One region of the Pantoea osteomyelitidis genome, then DNA from elsewhere that is predicted to be linked to it. Evidence: predicted binding sites of a transcription regulator. Region 1 holds the regulator's gene; each other region holds the start of a gene.
What was found. The regulator CRP, encoded in region 1, controls carbon source genes, mostly activating them, when cyclic AMP is high. The targets are predictions, from matches to a motif close to ATGTGANNNNNNTCACAT.
Positions count from the first base shown of each region.

Region 1 (4,724 bases):
CGGCTGACGGAGAGCGGATGACACTGGGGCGGCAATCATGCTAACAATGCACATCGCCCGATCTTAACAGGGAGTTTTATCATGTCAGCCAGGCATCCGATTATCGCCGTTACCGGTTCCAGCGGCGCCGGCACCACCACCACCAGCCTCGCCTTTCGTAAAATCTTTCAACAGCTGAGTCTGCACGCGGCCGAGCTGGAGGGTGACAGTTTCCATCGCTACACGCGGCCGGAAATGGATATGGCGATCCGCAAAGCGCGCGATCTCGGTCGTCACATCAGCTATTTCGGCCCGGAAGCCAACGATTTCGGCCTGCTGGAGCAGACTTTTACCGAGTATGGTCACAGCGGCCACGGGCAGTCGCGCAAATATCTTCATACCTACGATGAAGCGGTGCCGTGGAATCAAGTGCCGGGAACCTTTACGCCCTGGCAGCCGCTGCCCGCCAATACCGACGTGCTGTTTTATGAAGGACTGCATGGCGGCGTAGTGACGCAGCAGCACAACGTGGCAGAGAAAGTGGATCTGCTGGTGGGCGTGGTGCCCATCGTCAACCTGGAGTGGATTCAGAAGCTGGTGCGCGATACCAGCGAGCGCGGCCACTCGCGCGAGGCGGTGATGGATTCGGTAGTGCGATCGATGGAAGACTACATCAACTTTATTACCCCGCAGTTTTCACGCACCCATATCAACTTCCAGCGCGTGCCCACGGTCGACACCTCAAACCCCTTCGCCGCCCGCAGTATTCCCTCGCTGGATGAGAGCCTTGTGGTGATCCATTTTCGCGGGCTGGAAGGGATCGATTTTCCCTATCTGCTGGCGATGTTGCAGGGATCATTTATTTCGCACATCAACACGTTGGTGGTGCCGGGCGGCAAAATGGGTCTGGCGATGGAGTTGATCATGGGGCCGCTGGTAAAACGGCTGATCGAAGGGAAACGTATCGAATAAGCTGTGAGGCCGCCGCGTCCGGCCTCACGCTGGCGTTACTGCGCCACGACTTCGTAGCTGTGGGTGATCTCCACGCCTTTGCCCAGCATGATCGCCACCGAGCAGTACTTTTCCGCTGAGAGATCCACCGCGCGCGCCACCGCTTTGTCGCTAAGATCTTTGCCGCTGACAATAAAGTGCAGATTAATATAGGTAAAAATGCGCGGCGCCTCTTCGCGGCGCTCGGAGGTCAGCTTCACTTCGCAGTCCGCCACTTCGTTGCGTCCTTTTTGCAGGATCGACACTACGTCAATAGCGCTGCATCCGCCTGCGGCCATCAGCACCATCTCCATCGGACTCGGCGCTTTGTCGCCCGAGTTGCCATCCATCAGCACCTGATGACCGGATGAGGATTCTCCCAAAAATGTCAGCCCTTCAACCCACTTCACACGAGCCTGCATAATAAACTCTCCTGATTCATTTAGTTAACGTCAGAGTACGCCCTCGCCGGCGAAACAGCAATCGGCCGGATTCGCCGTTTGCTGAAGCGAGACAACACAAGACAGTCGGTGAAAGCTGTGCTACAAACAGAGCTGAAAATATTTTTCGTCACTTATAGACGAATGCGGGACGAATCACGAGCACAGCTCACGACGGAGACCCGAATAATTTCCTGAATGGGAAACGCTTGACGATTTCACCGCCTGACAGGGAAAACGGCCCCCTGTATTTTGGGCACGATTACAACAGAGGATAACAGAGAATGGTTCTCGGAAAACCGCAAACAGACCCTACACTCGAATGGTTCCTGTCCCATTGTCATATTCATAAATACCCATCGAAAAGTACCTTGATTCACCAGGGCGAAAAGGCTGAAACGCTTTACTACATCGTGAAAGGCGCCGTTGCGGTGCTGATTAAAGATGAAGAAGGTAAAGAGATGATCCTCTCCTATCTGAATCAGGGCGATTTTATTGGCGAGCTTGGCCTGTTTGAAGAGGGCCAGGAGCGCAGTGCCTGGGTACGCGCGAAAACCGCGTGCGAAGTGGCTGAAATTTCCTATAAAAAATTTCGCCAGCTGATCCAGGTGAACCCGGATATTTTAATGCGCCTCTCATCGCAGATGGCGCGTCGCCTGCAGGTGACTTCAGAGAAAGTGGGTAATTTAGCTTTCCTTGATGTGACGGGCCGCATCGCTCAGACGCTGCTTAACCTGGCGAAACAGCCGGACGCCATGACCCACCCCGACGGGATGCAGATCAAAATCACCCGTCAGGAGATCGGTCAGATCGTTGGCTGCTCACGCGAAACCGTCGGACGTATTCTGAAAATGCTGGAAGATCAGAATCTGATCTCCGCACACGGCAAAACGATCGTCGTCTACGGCACCCGCTAATTCCGTATCACTCACGGCGTGATGGCAACATCGCGCCGTTTTTATTTGCGATGAGCTGATGTGGCGCCGAATCATCTACCATCCTGAAGTCAACTACGCCCTGCGGCAAACGCTGGTTCTTAGCCTGCCGGTGACGCTCGGCTGGCTGCTGGGCGATCTGCAAAACGGACTGCTGTTCTCGCTGGTGCCCGCCTGCTGCAATATCGCCGGTCTGGACACGCCCCATAAACGTTTTTTTAAACGGCTGATTGTCGGCGGCAGTTTGTTTGCCGCCAGCAGTTTGCTGATCCAGTGGCTGACGCTGAAGCAAGTGCCGTTGCCGCTGATTCTGTTTCTGATGCCGCTGCTGCTGGGCGTTACCGGCGAGATCAGTCCACTGCATGGACGGTTGCTGCCCGGCGCGCTGATCGCTGCCATCTTCACTCTCGGCCTGGAAGGGCATATGCCTGTCTGGGTGCCGCCGCTGCTCTATATCGGCGGCACGCTCTGGTATGGGCTGTTCAACTGGTTCTGGTTCTGGCTGTGGAAAGAGCAGCCGATGCGCGAAACCCTGAGCCTGCTTTTTCGCGAGCTGGCGGATTACTGCGACGCCAAATATACCTTGCTGACGCAGCTCACCGATCCGGAAAAAGCGCTGCCGCCGCTGCTAACGCGCCAGCAAAAAGCGGTGGATCTCATCACCACCTGCTATCAGCAGATGCACATGCTCTCCGCCAGCCGGGACAACAGCCATAAGCGGCTGACGCGCGCCTTTCAGGTTGCGCTCGATCTGCAGGAGCATATTTCCGTCAGCCTGCATCAGCCGGAAGAGGTGCAGAAGCTGGTGGAGCAGAGCCACGCCGAAGCGGTGATCCGCTGGAATGCCAAAACCATCTCCACGCGCCTGCGCGAACTGGCGGACGACATTCTTTATCATCAGCTGCCGGACCGGTTCGACATGGATAAGCAGCTCGGCGCGCTGGAGAAGATCGCCCGCCAGCATCCGGATAATCCGGTGGGCAACTTCTGCCTCTATCACTTCAGCCGCATCGCGCGCGTGTTGCGCAGCCAGAAGCCGCTCTATCAGCGCGACCTGATGGCCGATCGCCAGCGCCGTCTGCCGCTGCTCGCCGCCCTGCGCAGCTATCTGTCGCTCAAGTCCGCCGCGCTGCGCACCGCGGCACGCTTTGCCGTGATGCTGATGTTTGGCAGCACGCTGGCGCTGTTCTTTAATATTCCCAAGCCCTTCTGGATATTGATGACCATCATGTTTGTCAGTCAGAACGGCTATAACGCCACGCGGGTCCGTATTCAGCACCGGGCGCTCGGCACCTTTGCCGGGCTGGTGATCGCGGCGGCGACGCTGCGCTTCGCCGTGCCGGAATCAATCGTGCTTTCCGGCATGCTGGCGATTACCCTGATCAGCTATCTGTTTATCCGCAAATCTTACGGCTGGGCAATGGTCGGCTTTACCGTCACGGCGGTGTACTCACTGCAACTGCTCTCGCTGAACGGCGCGCAGTTTTTGCTGCCGCGCCTGATGGATACGCTGATGGGTTGTCTGATCGCTTTTGGCGGGATGATCTGGCTCTGGCCGCAGTGGCAGAGCGGCCTGCTGCGACAGAATGCGCACGATGCGCTGGAAACCTACCAGGAAGCGTTGCAGATGCTGCTTGGGCCGGAGCAGGCGTCGGGAAAGCTGGCGTACCAGCGCATACGCGTGAATCAGGCGCACAACGCGCTGTTCAATTCGTTGAATCAGGCGATGCAGGAGCCTGCCTTTAACCCGGAGTATCTCAAGGATATGCGTCTGTGGGTGACGCACAGCCAGTTTATCGTCGAGCACATCAATGCAATGACGATTCTGGCGCGTGAGCACACCATGTTGACCTCTGAGCTGGCGCAGCGCTATCTGCAATCCTGTGAAATCGCGTTGCAGCGTTGCCAGCAGCGGCTGGAATATGACAAAGGCTCAGACAGTAACGTGCTGGAAGCACCGGAAGATGTGAATGAAGGACCGATGACTATTGTGGAGCGGCATGTGAAGCGAATTCTGGGACATCTCAGCGTAATGCATACCATCTCTTCACTGGCATGGAGCCAGCGACCACAGCATGGCCGCTGGCGGGTAAAACGCTTGCGTAAAAAACAGAGTTAGCTGGCGAGCGTCTTTTCCACCGCGCGGGCGAAACGTGCCATTCCCTCTTCGATGTCGGTGGGTTCAATCACCAGCGACGGGGCAAAGCGGATCACGTCAGTACCGGCATTCAGGATCATCACTCCTTCCGCCGCCGCCGCGTTGAGTATATCGCGCGCCTTACCGGCGTGCTGTGGCTTGAGCGCCGCGCCAATCAACAAACCTTTGCCGCGAATATCGCTGAAGAGATCCAGCTTGTTGTCCAGCGCCTTCAGCGCCGCG
Region 1 covers NZ_JBGFSN010000008.1:19,160-23,883, forward strand. The annotation lists gene ABU178_RS16885 (YheU family protein) at 1-7, shown strand, start outside; gene ABU178_RS16890 (phosphoribulokinase) at 82-951, shown strand; gene ABU178_RS16895 (OsmC family protein) at 987-1,391, opposite strand; gene crp (cAMP-activated global transcriptional regulator CRP) at 1,694-2,326, shown strand; gene ABU178_RS16905 (YccS/YhfK family putative transporter) at 2,385-4,463, shown strand; gene argD (bifunctional acetylornithine/succinyldiaminopimelate transaminase) at 4,460-4,724, opposite strand, start outside.

Region 2 (4,724 bases), on a different contig from region 1:
CTTCCGGCTGGGTGTAGAGCGCAGAACTGTCAACATCGGAGTTATCCACGCCATCTTCTTCACCGCCGGTCACGCCCAGTTCAATTTCCAGGGTCATGTTCAGCTTAGACATGCGCTCCAGATATTTACCGCACAGCTCGATGTTCTCTTCCAGCGACTCTTCAGAAAGATCGATCATGTGAGAGGAGAAAAGCGGCTTACCGGTTTTCTGGAAATGCGCTTCGCCCGCGTCCAGCAGACCGTCGATCCACGGCAGCAGTTTCTTCGCGCAGTGGTCAGTATGCAAAATAACCGGCACGCCATACTGCTCGGCCATCAGATGAACGTGCTGTGCGCCTGAGATGGCGCCGAAAATCGCTGCACCCTGCGGCTTGTCAGTTTTGAAGCCTTTACCGGCAATAAAAGCGGCACCGCCGTTAGAGAATTGAACGATAACCGGGGCTTTGGCTTTTGCTGCTGCTTCCAGTGCCGCATTGATAGAATCGGTGCCGACACAGTTTACCGCTGGCAGCGCGAATTTGTTCTCTTTCGCTACCTTGAATATCTTCTGTACGTCATCACCGGTCACAACGCCGGGTTTTACGAAATCAAAAATTTTAGACATGGTTGTGTCCTGTTTGTCCTGTTTCGTTGGCCGCATAACGGATTCAACGCCCGTAACCGGGCAACACTTCAGGCGACGCGATACGCCGCCCCTAAAGGATTACTGCTTAGCACGCTCTTCCAGCATCGCTACAGCAGGCAGTTTTTTCCCTTCCACAAATTCCAGGAAAGCGCCGCCGCCGGTAGAGATGTAAGAGATCTTATCTTCAATGCCGAACAGGTCGATCGCCGCCAGCGTATCGCCGCCGCCCGCTACCGAGAAAGCGTCGCTGTCCGCGATAGCATTGGCGATAATTTCAGTGCCCTTACGGAAGTTCGGGAACTCAAACACGCCGACCGGACCGTTCCACAGAATGGTTTTTGCTTCTTTCAGCAGCTTCGCCATCGCCTGGGCGGTTTCGTCACCGAAGTCCATAATCTCTTCGTTATCCGCCACTTCGGAAACTTTTTTCACGGTAGCCGGGGCAGTTTCAGAGAATTCCGTGCCGACGCGGGAGTCGACAGGTACCGGAATGCCGTGCTCGTCACGCAGTTTTTTCGCCGCTTCGACAAAGTCAGGTTCGTAGAGTGATTTACCCACGTTGTTATCGATCGCGACGAAAGTGTTGGCGATGCCGCCGCCGACAATCACGGTATCCGCGATGTTGACCAGCGATTGCAGCACGTCGAATTTGGTGGAAACTTTAGAGCCGCCGACCACTGCCACCAGCGGACGCTCCGGGTTACTCATTACTTTGCCCAGCGCTTCCAGCTCGGCAGAGAGCAGCGGACCGGCACAGGCGATCGGGGCGAATTTGCCGACGCCATGGGTAGAAGCCTGCGCGCGGTGCGCGGTGCCGAAGGCATCCATCACAAACACGTCGCAGAGCGCAGCATATTTCTTCGCGAGGGTTTCTTCGTCTTTTTTCTCGCCTTTGTTGAAGCGGACGTTTTCCAGCACCACCAGCTCGCCGGCGGCGACATCAACGCCGTCCAGGTAATCTTTCGCCAGAGTGACCGTGGTGCCGTTCAGCTTTTCTTTCAGGTAGTTAACAACCGGCAGCAGGGAGAACTCTTCGTTGTATTCACCTTCGGTCGGGCGACCCAGGTGAGAGGTAACCATCACTTTCGCGCCCTGTTTCAACGCCGCTTCGATGGTAGGCAGAGAAGCACGAATACGTGCGTCTGACGTCACTTTCCCTTCTTTTACTGGCACGTTGAGATCGGCACGGATCAAAACACGCTTACCAGCAAGATCCAGATCGGTCATCTTAATTACAGACATGGTAAACCCTCTCGTTGATTCTCATAAGTTTTGTCAGACACAAACCGCGTCTTACCTGAAACCGCGTGCGGCCATTGCTAACGTCGTATCGAGCATTCGGTTAGCAAAGCCCCATTCGTTGTCACACCAAACCAGGGTTTTGATCAGGTGCTGACCGCTGACCCGCGTCTGCGTGCCGTCCACTATGGCACTGTGCGGATCGTGGTTAAAATCTACTGAGACTAACGGTATTTCCGTATAGTCAACTATACCACTAAATGCCCCCTCTGACGCGTTTTGCAGTAAGGCGTTGACCTCACTCGCCTTCACCGCCTGGCGCACAGAAACGCTGAGATCGATGGCGGTAACGTTGATCGTCGGCACGCGTACCGCAATCGCTTCGAAGCGGTCATTGAATTTCGGAAAAATACGCGTAATGCCAGCGGCAAGACGCGTATCCACCGGAATGATCGACTGACTGGCGGCGCGCGTGCGGCGCAGATCGCTGTGGTAAGCGTCGATCACCTGTTGATCGTGCATCGCCGAATGGATCGTCGTGACGGTGCCGGTCTCAATGCCAAAGGCGTCATCCAGCAGCTTGATCACCGGAATAATGCAGTTGGTGGTGCAGGAGGCGTTAGAGACAATGCGATCGGTTGGTTTAAGAGCCTGCTCATTCACGCCGAACACCACGGTGGCATCAAGATCGTTGCCGCCCGGATGGGAAAACAGCACTTTCTTCGCGCCCGCCCGCAGATGGGCTTCGCCATCGGCACGGCTGCCGTAAACGCCGGTGCAGTCCAGCACGATATCCACGTTAAGCTCGCGCCATGGCAGATGCTGTAACTCCGCCTGATGCAGAATGCGGATAGTATCGTCTCCTACCCAGAGCAGATCGCGCTCCTGGCGCACGTCAAAGGCGAAGCGGCCATGGCTGGTATCGTACTTGAGCAGATGCGCCATACCCACGGCTTCCGCCAGCTCGTTAATCGCCACCACCGTGATTTCAGCCCGACGACCGGTTTCGTACAGCGCGCGCAATACGTTGCGCCCAATGCGGCCAAAACCATTTATCGCAACCCGAACGGTCATATCTCTCCTGCGCTAACTGCCTGAAAATGTGCTAATAGCCTGAGCGTTTCGCACAGGTTTGTACAGGAAATTCTTGACTGCCTGCGGGCCGCGCAGCGGTATCAAAACCGCAAACTGAAACGGTTCAGCGAGAATAAAGCAACTGAGGAATAACAGGAATGATTGCGATCAATTGTGCTGTTGATAATTGGATCTGCGTCACAATTTTTCGTCAGAAAAATTATTACTGCGGGAATAATTCCCGGAGGAATAGATGCAAAAAGGGCGAACAAGTCGCCCTTAACGTTAAACGCTGTTTGCCCGTGCTGCCACGGGCGTGAATCGTAGATCGCGATTACAGAATCGATTTGGCGGTTTTCACAACGTTTTCAACGGTGAAGCCAAACAGGTCGAACAGCTTCTCTGCCGGTGCAGACTCGCCAAAGGTAGTCATGCCGACGATTGCGCCGTTCAGACCAGTGTATTTGAACCAGAAATCGGCAATACCGGCTTCGATAGCGACGCGTGCGGCCACCGCTTTCGGCAGTACCGATTCACGGTAAGCAGCGTCCTGCTTGTCAAAGGCGTCGGTAGAAGGCATGGAAACCACGCGCACCTTACGTCCTTCGCTGGAAAGCTGGTCATACGCCGCCACAGCCAGTTCTACTTCGGAACCGGTGGCGATCAGAATCAGCTCCGGCTGGCCGTCGCAATCCTTCAGCACATAACCGCCGCGCGCCACGTTCGCCAGCTGCTCAGCGCTACGATCCTGCTGCGCCAGGTTCTGACGGGAGAAGATCAGCGCGCTCGGGCCATCTTTACGCTCAATGGCATATTTCCAGGCAACGGCAGATTCAACCTGGTCACAGGGACGCCAGGTGCTCATGTTCGGCGTGGTGCGCAGGCTGGCGAGCTGCTCGACCGGCTGGTGCGTCGGGCCATCTTCACCCAGACCGATAGAGTCGTGGGTATAAACCATTACCTGACGGATCTTCATCAGCGCCGCCATACGCGCCGCGTTACGGGCATACTCCACAAACATCAGGAAGGTCGCGGTGTACGGCAGGAAGCCGCCGTGCAGCGCGATACCGTTAGCGATGGCGGTCATACCGAACTCACGCACGCCGTAATGAATGTAGTTGCCTGCCGCGTCGACGTTGATCGGCTTCGATCCGGACCACATGGTCAGGTTGCTCGGCGCCAGGTCAGCGGAGCCGCCCAGGTATTCCGGCAACAGCTTGCCAAAAGCTTCGATGGTATTTTGTGAGGCTTTACGGCTGGCGATTTTCGCCGGGTTAGCCTGCAGTTGCTCGATAAACTTCTGCGACTCTTCCTGCCAGTTGGCCGGCAGCTCATTGCTCATGCGGCGTTTGAATTCAGCCGCCAGCTCCGGGTGCGCTTTGGCATAGGCAGCGAACTTCTCATCCCATGCAGATTCTTTGGTTTTACCCGTCTCTTTCGCATCCCACTCGGCATAAATTTCCTGCGGAATCACGAACGGCGCATGCTCCCAACCCAGCTGCTTGCGGGTCAGCGCGATTTCGTCGTCGCCCAGCGGCGCGCCGTGCGAGTCGTGGGTGCCCGCTTTGTTCGGTGAACCGAAACCGATAACGGTTTTGCACATCAGCAGCGAAGGCTTGTCGCTGACCGCTTTCGCTTCTTCAATCGCTTTTTTGATCGCTTCCGCGTCGTGGCCGTCAACGCCGCGCACGACGTGCCAGCCGTAGGCTTCAAAACGTGCGGCGGTGTCGTCAGTGAACCAGCCGTCGATATGACCGTCGATGGAGATGCCGTTGTCGTCGTAGAA
Region 2 covers NZ_JBGFSN010000005.1:328,448-333,171, reverse strand. The annotation lists gene fbaA (class II fructose-bisphosphate aldolase) at 1-604, opposite strand, end outside; gene pgk (phosphoglycerate kinase) at 704-1,867, opposite strand; gene epd (erythrose-4-phosphate dehydrogenase) at 1,919-2,938, opposite strand; gene tkt (transketolase) at 3,273-4,724, opposite strand, start outside.
Region 2: epd (erythrose-4-phosphate dehydrogenase) is a predicted target of CRP. The motif match lies at 3,125-3,142, and genes of this name have one in related genera.

Region 3 (4,724 bases), on a different contig from region 1:
CGCATAGTGCAGCCAGTAACGAGACTGCAACTGCGCTGCTTCATCGGAAAGTTTCAGCCGATTTTCGTCGTCGTACTTCGCTTCCAGATACTCCAGGATCGCGCCAGATTCGGCAATAACCCGATTTTCATCGGTGATCACGGGCGATTTGCCGAGCGGATGCACTTTTTTCAGCGCTTCCGGCGCCATCATGCTTTTTTCTCGCTGGTAGCGCTTGATTTGATAAGGGACGTCCAACTCCTCCAGCAGCCATAGCACGCGGTGTGAGCGAGAATTCTCAAGATGGTGGACGGTGATCATAGCGGCTCCCGGTTGCGGTTCTTACACCAGTATAGTTGGCGTCGCTAAAATACCTGCGCGCATCAACCCTCGTCGCCCGGCTGCTGCTCATGCCCCGGATCCAGCAGCACCGCGCCCGATCCCTGTTGCGCCAGTCGATCGCCGGGATTACGCAGCGGGCAGTCGCGCATCGACAAACAGCCGCAACCGATGCAGCCATCCAGGTCGTTACGCAAGCGCGTCAGGGTTTCGATACGCTTATCCAGCTCCTCGCGCCAGTGCTGCGTCAGAGCGTCCCACTCCTGCGTCGACATACGCTTATCCGCCGGGACGTGCATCAGGCTGTCGCTCACCGTCGCCAGCGGAATGCCGATGCGCTGCGCAATCTTAATAATGGCGACGCGTCTGAGCACGTCACGGCTGTAGCGCCGCTGGTTGCCTGCGTTGCGCGAGCTGAAGATCAACCCTTTTGACTCGTAAAAGTGCAGCGCCGATACCGCTACGCCGCTGCGCTTCGCCACTTCGCCCGGCGTTAACACCGGCTTAGGGTAATTGCGATCTTTTTTCATTTGGCCCTTTACCTCAAGTTAACTTGAGGAATTATACTCCTTCCCCATCAAAACCACGAATCCCACACGACATAAGAAAGTGCACAAGAAAGGATGAGGCTATGATGCAACAGGAAATAATTCATTCTTTGACCGACTGGATTGACCAGAACCTGGATAAAAGCTTATCGATCGATGAAGTAGCGGCGAAATCGGGTTACTCAAAATGGCACCTGCAACGAATGTTCCGTACCGTCACCAAACAGACGTTGGGCGGCTATATTCGTGAGCGTCGCTTAACGTTGGCTGCCGAAGCGCTGCGCCAGACGCATCGGCCGGTGTTCGATATCGCCATGCAGTATGGCTACGATTCACAGCAAACCTTCTCCCGCGTTTTCCGCCGTCAATATTCGCAAACGCCGACCGCATATCGCCATACGATGCGACGTCAGGCGATACAGCGTCCGCGCCTGGTCAGCTTTGGCTGCGGCGAAAACGTCGCCAGCTTTACTCAGCGCACCATCGGCGAGTGCTGCCCGGTTCGTTAACAGCCTGCGCGCCCCGTGCGGGCGCTCTCTCCCCTCGCTTCCCGCTGTTCACCCTCTGCTGCTATCCGTCGTTTCGATAAAATTTTCTCTACCATACCAGTTACAGATTTTGTTCAACTTTTCAAAACGAATGATATAATGTGACCTGCATCACACTATTAAGCTATGTGTGGACGACATAAAGGCGCCCCCTGACCTGCCTTTACGCCGTCATTATTGTCCGGAGCGTCAGGGATGATCACCGCTTGAGGTTCGTTGCAGATGGCTACATTAACCACCAGTTTTCTCATTATGCGTTGGGAATTGCTCAGCGCCCTGATGATGTTTTTCGCCAGTACCCTGAAAATTAAATGTCGTCAGACCAGCCATAACGTGATGGCGTTTATGTTTGGGGGCATTGGTCTGGGCATGTCCTGTTGGTTTGTGACCGGGCTGCTGGGTATGACGTTGAGCATGGATAACCTGCATAATTTTATGGAGATATCCAAAAGCGCCTTTGTGCAGGTGATGAGCCAGACGCCGGCCGAATGGCCAATGCCCTGATAACCGGCAATAAAAAACCCCGCTAAGCGGGGTTTTTTACATTGCTGTGTCGATCAAATTTTCTTCAACATGGCAGGAATGTTCACATCCTGCACGGTCACACCCGGTCTCTGCGTTCCGCGGCGGTCCTGAATCCACATATCTCCCATCATCTGATTAAGTCCACGATCCAGTCCGGTTACCAAACCTGCCCCTGGGGTAAAGGTCAGTTCGCCGAAAAAGATATGCTCCTCATGGATGTACCAGTCAACGCGCACATAGTCGAAATCGCTGGCCAGCTTTTTACTCAGCTCAAGGGCATGTTGCAAAGAGGCCATCTGCGGCGTGATATCCAGGCCGGTGTCGCGAATCTTGTGAAAGGCTTCACACAGATTGTTAACGTAGAAGTTCATCGACAGCGCCGGGTTAGCCCGGTTGTAGATCACCTGTAGCACATATTCAAAATTGCCGTCACGCTTGTTGAACATGTGAAATTTGTAATCTATCGGCGCGCTTTTACCATCGCCAATATATTGTTCCACCAGAATGCGCGGCTTGATGTAGCGATAGTGGATCTCACGCGCCTCTTTGGCGAAGTCGGTCTTGAGCCATGTGTAGCAGTTGTTGATGATCTGCTGCTTTTTCAGCGCGTCCGGCTCTTCCAACAGAATCTCTACCATATTTGAACCGTGGTTCGGCTTAATCACCGTGTTCTTCCAGCTACGCAATGCGTTCAGCGTGGTGGGATCGGTGGTTTCATATACCAGCGGGATCAGATATTCATCGCCGACTTTTTCAGCTATGTATTCGCGTACCGAGTACTTGTCCGACAGACGGCCATAGTTCTGATAATCGCCAAAGACGAATTTACGATACAGTACTTTCTCATTGAACACTTTCGGCTGACGCAGATTAGGCAGCTTACGGAATTTGTGAAAGTAGTAGATGCGGTCCTGGTATGACCAGGGCATCTTCTTGATAAAATACTGTACGCTTCTTCTGAGTTCTTCTTTCAACTTGAGCATATGGACCTCATTTGTAGGTTTTGTAGTTGAGTGAGGAAACTTGAATTTTTTGAATGACGCCATTTTTGAAGAAGTAATTCATTACGGTAAGGGACAAGAACTCTGAAAGGAAAACGCTCCACGCGGCGCCCATGATGCCGTAGCCCTGGATCAACCACCAGGAAAGCGGCACGCTGATAAGCATCAGACAGACAATTTTCCTCAGCAAATAGTTAAATCCACCCTCTTTAACCATGTAGCGATAGGCTACGGTCCCCATTGCCGAAAAGCAGGTCGCTATCGACAGCAACGTAATGAGACTTCCGGACTGTGTGTACTCCTGACCGTACAAAGCGATCACAATCTTCTCTCCATAAAAAGCGATGAAGAGAAGCATCAATAATGAAACCCCCATGACATAACCATTCAGCCGCGCTGCCAGTTTCACGGCGGTGTCGCCACGCTCCCTGAAAATTTCAGTGAAGCATGAAGTAATGATCGCTACGGGGATAAAAATCCACGAGGCGGCAATGGTATTGGCTGCGGCAAACAGGCCAAGATCGCGTGCCGAACCGGCGCCCGCTAAAAACATTTGGGCGGTTTTCACCTGAACAGAGATGAAAATGCTGGAGATAGCCAGCGGCAGGCCGGCATACATCAGATAGCGAAAATAGGTGCTGCGCTTCTCCTGCGGCGGCGCCATATCCTGATTATCGCGATAGAAGTTGTAGCGCTTGATGACATAGGGCACCAGAGTGACCGCCACAATCGAGAGCGTCAGCCACAGGGGATTAAGGCGGAACCAGGCGATGACAAAGCTGATAGCGAAGCTGAGCACCATGCCGACGGAGTTCGCCACGGTATTTAGCCGCGAAGCCAGACGCGCATTGTTGTAGACGCTGAAGGTATCCTGGGTGACGAAAACCGATGCGACAAAAGAGGCCAGCGCAAAAGCCAGGAAGCTTTCCTGCATGTTGTACCAAACCCAAATCAACACCGGCACAGAGGTCAGCAATAGCAGCACCATGCGCAGCGTGCGCGCCACCGTCATCAACCGCAGCCCTTTCGGCGCGCTTTTGCTGATGCGTTTAAACAGAATGGTTTCGGTACCGAAAATCGCAACGGTTTGCACCATTGAGAACAACGAGGTGGAAAACGCCATCTGACCGAAAACGGTTGGACCGAAAGATTTTGCCACGTAGGAGGTCACGAATATGACGCCGAAAACGGAGACGATTTTCTCTGACATCATCCAGGCGGCATTGGACATTACGCTAAGTTTCATTGACTCATCCTTTGTATTACTTACTACTACAGCGTTCGTTGCAATATCCCTGTATTGAATAAACAAGCGCGCAATGGGCCTGACGATAATTAAAGACTTCAAACTAAGCTGGTTCGAAAAATGAGAATAAAAGTTGGGGTCTGAGACTATTTTCAGGAAAACTCTGATTATATTTGGCTAAATTTTGTCGTTTTGTAAACGATTTCAGCCCGTTAAATGAAGCTCTTTCCCCTGGCATATCCTGTGAATTTTGCAAGCAAGTTATGCTGAAATTACAATGTAAGTAGAATTTTTTCCATTTGGGATGTGAAGAATTTATATCAAAAAACCCAATCCAGGAAGGCGCGCAAACCCGATCGGAATAAAATAAGATTTATCCCATGATGATATTTATTCTAAATATCTTAATTTAACCTTCGCAATTCAAATCGCGCACTTTAATACTGCATTAATACTCTTTTTGCAGTACCAGAGATTAATACAGTTATTCTCATCCGTTAATTGATAAGAAAGGTAAGAGCATTTATGAGAAAGTCAC
Region 3 covers NZ_JBGFSN010000003.1:61,150-65,873, reverse strand. The annotation lists gene ABU178_RS02565 (glutathione S-transferase family protein) at 1-300, opposite strand, end outside; gene soxR (redox-sensitive transcriptional activator SoxR) at 363-848, opposite strand; gene soxS (superoxide response transcriptional regulator SoxS) at 950-1,375, shown strand; gene ABU178_RS02550 (YjcB family protein) at 1,637-1,918, shown strand; gene ABU178_RS02545 (ATP-grasp fold amidoligase family protein) at 1,972-2,922, opposite strand; gene ABU178_RS02540 (MATE family efflux transporter) at 2,930-4,186, opposite strand; gene ABU178_RS02535 (transposase) at 4,712-4,724, shown strand, end outside.
Region 3: ABU178_RS02550 (YjcB family protein) is a predicted target of CRP. The motif match lies at 1,514-1,531, and genes of this name have one in related genera.

Region 4 (4,724 bases), on a different contig from region 1:
TTTCAGCTCTACCGGCGGGCGTCTAACGCTGCTGGGCGTATTTGTTGCGCTGCTCGGGGTGGCGATCGTCTCACGAGCGGGTCTGTTAAAAGAGCGCGCCCTGGGGATCAATGCCGAAGAGTTTAACCTGAAGAAAGGGCTGGTGCTGGCAGTGATCTGCGGCATCTTCTCCGCCGGAATGTCGTTTGCCATGGATGCGGCGAAGCCCATGCACGATGCGGCGGCACAGCTGGGTATCAATCCGCTTTACGTGGCGTTGCCCAGCTACGTGGTAATTATGGGCGGCGGGGCGCTGGTTAACCTGGCCTACTGCTTTATTCGCCTGGCAGTGAAGCCTGAGCTCTCGGTTAAAGCGGATTTTTCCATAGCAAAACCCATGCTGCTGGCCAATGTCGCTTTTGCTGTGCTGGGCGGCACCATGTGGTATCTGCAGTTCTTCTTCTATGCATGGGGTCACGCCAAAATACCGCCGCAGTATGATTTTGTCAGCTGGATGCTGCATATGAGCCTCTATGTTCTCTGCGGCGGGTTAGTGGGCTTACTGCTGAAAGAGTGGAAATCGGCGGGCCGTCGTCCGGTCGGCGTGCTTTCCCTGGGTTGCCTGGTGATCATCATCGCGGCAAATATCGTCGGGCTTGGCCTGGCGGCCTGAGGCCTTACCGGTGCCGCACTGGCGGCACTGGTTCCTCTCGCTCCGCCGCAGGCGTTTTATTTTGCTGGATATGCTGCAAAAAGCGTTGCCGCCAGGCGCTGGGCGTCTGGCCGATTTCGCGGGTAAACACCACGGAGAAATAGTTACTGTCATCAAATCCGCAGCGTGCGGCCACTTCGCTGATCAAACAGTCCCGCGTGCGCAGCAGATATTTTGCCTGACAGAGCTGCAGCTGGCGCAGGTAATGACCAATCGTCATCCCGGTCTGCTGACGAAAAAGCTGTTTCAGCGCACGTTCATTAAGCTTATTCTGCTGACAAAACGCGGATAAATCGAAAGGACGTACGACCGCGCCCTGTAGCGCAGACATCAGCAGATCGAGCTGCTCGCCTTCCGGCAGCGCCCAGGGACGATCCGCCGCATAGCCGTGGCGACGCAATATCAGCGCCAGCTGCAGGAACAGCGCCTCAGAAAGCTGAATAGAGAGAGGATCGGTTTTTCGGCTTTCACGTTCAAGCTGAGTAATCACGCCGCGCGCCAGCGACATACCGCGGGTAGTCAGACGCCAACAGCCGGGCGTCTTGTCGGTCTGAGGCGGCAACAGCTGCGACCAATCCAGCCCGAGCCGGAAGCGATCGCGACAATAAAGAATATTATCCAGCACCAGATCGTTGACGGTGTCGTAACTGTGACAATCATTATCATGGATATAGAACACGTCGCCGCAGGTCACCAGCCAGGGCCGCTCGTTTAAGACGTGCAGCCCGTTACCGCGCCAGACGATAACAATCTCACCGAATTCATGGCGATGCGGCGGAAACGAGGGCTGAGGCATACGTTCCGCTACCGCGACCGGCAGATTGGCGGCAGGAAAATAATCCTCACGGCTCAATATCAACGACATGATAATCCTCCCTGGTTACACGCTATGCTGACGCTCCGCGCGGGGCGCACAGCCGAATTCACGCCGGAACAGCGTTGAAAAATGATTGCTGTCACCAAATCCGCATTGAAAGGCGATATCAGTGATGCGCATGTCGCTATGGCGCAACAGATGACGCGCCTGCAGCAGTCGCAGACGATTCAGATAACGTTGCGGCGTATTGCCGGTTTGCTGCTTCATCTGACGATGCAGCGTGCGCAACGACAACGAAAACCGATCCGCCAACGCTTCCCACTCGATCTCTTCACTGTAATGTTCATTCAGCCAGTCCAGCAGACGATGCAGGCGCGCCTCCCGATCCTGTGATGCCTCATCGCGACAGGCTTCGCGCAGCAATACCAGCAGCTGCAAAAAAAGCTGCTCCTGGCGCGCCTGTTTTTCCAGCGACCAGCCTTCACCTTCTTTTATCTGCGTCGCAATATTCAGCGCCTGGCCCATCATCCGATGATTGATACGCCAGTGTGACGGATAGTGGGCGCTATCTTCTCGCGGCAGCAGATCCTGCAGCCCGGACAGAAAGCGAAACGCCGTTGGGCTGCGGTAAAGCACGTTCGTCAGGCAAAGATTTTCCGTCTGTTCGTAAAGATGTCGATCGTGATCGCGTACAAAACAGACACAGCCGCTGCAAAGGGTTTGCGGCTGTCCGTTAAATATATGAATGCCTGAGCCTTGTTCTACCAGCACGATCTCGTGAAAGTCATGGTGGTGTTCCGGAAAAGCATGCTGTGGCACACGCGGTTCGATAGCAATCGGAAAATTACCTGCCGGAAAAAAGTCAGCGCTATGCAGAACGGTCATGATCCCTTCTCCATTATTAACATAATTGCAACCGATACTAATCAGCCGCTGCGCGCCTTGCCTTGAATTTTGCACTCTCCGCGTCAGGAAATTTGTTTTTTATTGAAGAAAGATGATGAAGTTTTCGGAAATGCGGCAAACATCACATCTGCCGCTTTTGCGACATCTGTGAGCTGCCTCACGAACATCTTTGCAAACCTGCCAGCGGCCCTGACCTGCTGGCAAAGAGGGGAAGGTGATGAAAAGGCGAGATTTCTACCCTGTGACTATCTGATCACAGGAAGAACACGCCATGAGTAAGCGAAATATTGTTGCCATTGATTTAGGCGCTTCCAGCGGGCGCGTGATGTTGGCTGAATGGTGCGCGGCTTCGCAACATATAAGCCTGCGCGAAGTGCGCCGTTTCGCCAATCAGCGTCAGCGCCGTCAGGGATACGACTGCTGGGATCTGGATCTTTTGGAGCAGGAGATTCGTGCCGGACTGGCGCAGCTGGATGCGGAGGGCATCGTACCTGACAGCATCGGCATCGATACCTGGGGCGTTGACATGGTGCTGCTGGATGCGCAAGGGCAGCGTGTCGGTGAAGCGGTGAGCTATCGCGACAAACGCACCCATGGCCTGATGGAACAGGCGCTGCGCGAGCCGGGCCGTGAGTTTATCTTTCAGCATACCGGCATACAGTTTTTGCCTTTCAACACGCTTTATCAACTGCGCGCGCTGCATCAGCAGCAGCCTGACTGGCAGGAAAAAGTCGCCCATGCGCTGATGATCCCGGATTACCTCCATTACCGGCTCACCGGCGAGCTGAACTGGGAATACACCAACGCCACCACCACTCAGCTGCTGAACATTCAGAGCGGCGAATGGGATCGCGATCTGCTTGCCTGGGCTGGCGTCCCGGCAAGCTGGTTCGGCAAGCCACATCCGCCCGGCAACAGGGTTGGCTGGTGGCAGAACGCCAGTGGCAACCCGATCCCGGTGATCGCTGTCGCCACACATGACACCGCCAGCGCGGTTTTTGCCACGCCGCTGACACAAGAAGATGCGGCTTATCTCAGCTCCGGCACCTGGTCGCTGATGGGCTTTGAAAGCCTGCAACCTTATACCTCTACGGCGGCGCTCAATGCCAACGTCACCAACGAAGGCGGGGCGGAAGGTTACCGCGTGCTGAAAAACATCATGGGGCTTTGGCTGCTGCAGCGCGTCTGTGACGAGCTACAGATTGCCGACCTCTGCCAGCTGATCGAGGAAACTGCCAGCCAGCCAGCCTGTCTGGCGCTGATCAATCCCAACGACGCCCGCTTTATCAACCCGGACAGCATGGTGCGGGAGATTCAGAACGCCTGCGCCGCGCAAGGAATGGTGATACCGCAGTCTGCTGCGGCGCTGGCGCGTTGCATTTTTGACAGCCTGGCGCTGCTCTATCGCCAGGTGATCCGCGAACTGGCGGCGCTACGCGGCGCCTGCTTCAGCCAGCTGCATGTGGTGGGCGGCGGTTGCCAGAACCATTTTCTCAATCAACTCTGCGCCGACGCCTGTGAACTGCCGGTTTTCGCCGGTCCGGTTGAAGCCTCGACGCTGGGAAATGTGGGCTGTCAGCTGGTGGCGCTGGGCGAAATCAGCGATGTGGCCGCCTTCCGCCGCTGCGTGGCCCGCAATTTCCCGCTGGATAAATTCGAACCGATGAACAACAGCGCCTTTCGCGCCACTCAGGCACGCTTCGCGGCGCTGAGTCAACCTGCTAAGGAACTCGCTTATGACAAAGCTGATTGAACAGGCCTTTGATCTGGCCAAACAACGTTTCGCTGCAATTGGCGTGGATGTGGATCACGCTATGCAGCAACTGGATGCCATTCCGGTTTCTATGCATTGCTGGCAGGGCGACGACGTGCGCGGCTTTGAAAACCCGCAGGGCGCGTTAACCGGCGGCATCCAGGCGACCGGCAACTATCCGGGCAGGGCTCGCAATGCCGAAGAGCTGCGCGCCGATCTGGACAAGGCGATGTCGCTGATTCCGGGCGCGAAACGCCTCAATCTGCACGCCATCTATCTGGAGAGCGACACGCCGGTAGAGCGTGACGCCATTGAGCCGGCGCATTTCAAAAACTGGGTGGCGTGGGCGAAGCAAAACGATCTGGGCCTCGATTTTAACCCGACCTGTTTTTCCCATCCGCTGAGCGCCGACGGCTTTACGCTTTCTCATGCCGACAGCGCGATTCGCCAGTTCTGGATCGATCACTGCAAAGCGAGCCGCAGCGTCTCGGCCTGGTTTGGCGAGCAGCTGGGCACGCCGTCGGTGATGAATATCTGGGTGCCGGACGGAATGAAAG
Region 4 covers NZ_JBGFSN010000004.1:1,090,318-1,095,041, reverse strand. The annotation lists gene rhaT (L-rhamnose/proton symporter RhaT) at 1-652, shown strand, start outside; gene rhaR (HTH-type transcriptional activator RhaR) at 657-1,556, opposite strand; gene rhaS (HTH-type transcriptional activator RhaS) at 1,572-2,393, opposite strand; gene rhaB (rhamnulokinase) at 2,686-4,167, shown strand; gene ABU178_RS10275 (L-rhamnose isomerase) at 4,151-4,724, shown strand, end outside.
Region 4: rhaB (rhamnulokinase) is a predicted target of CRP. The motif match lies at 2,524-2,541, and genes of this name have one in related genera.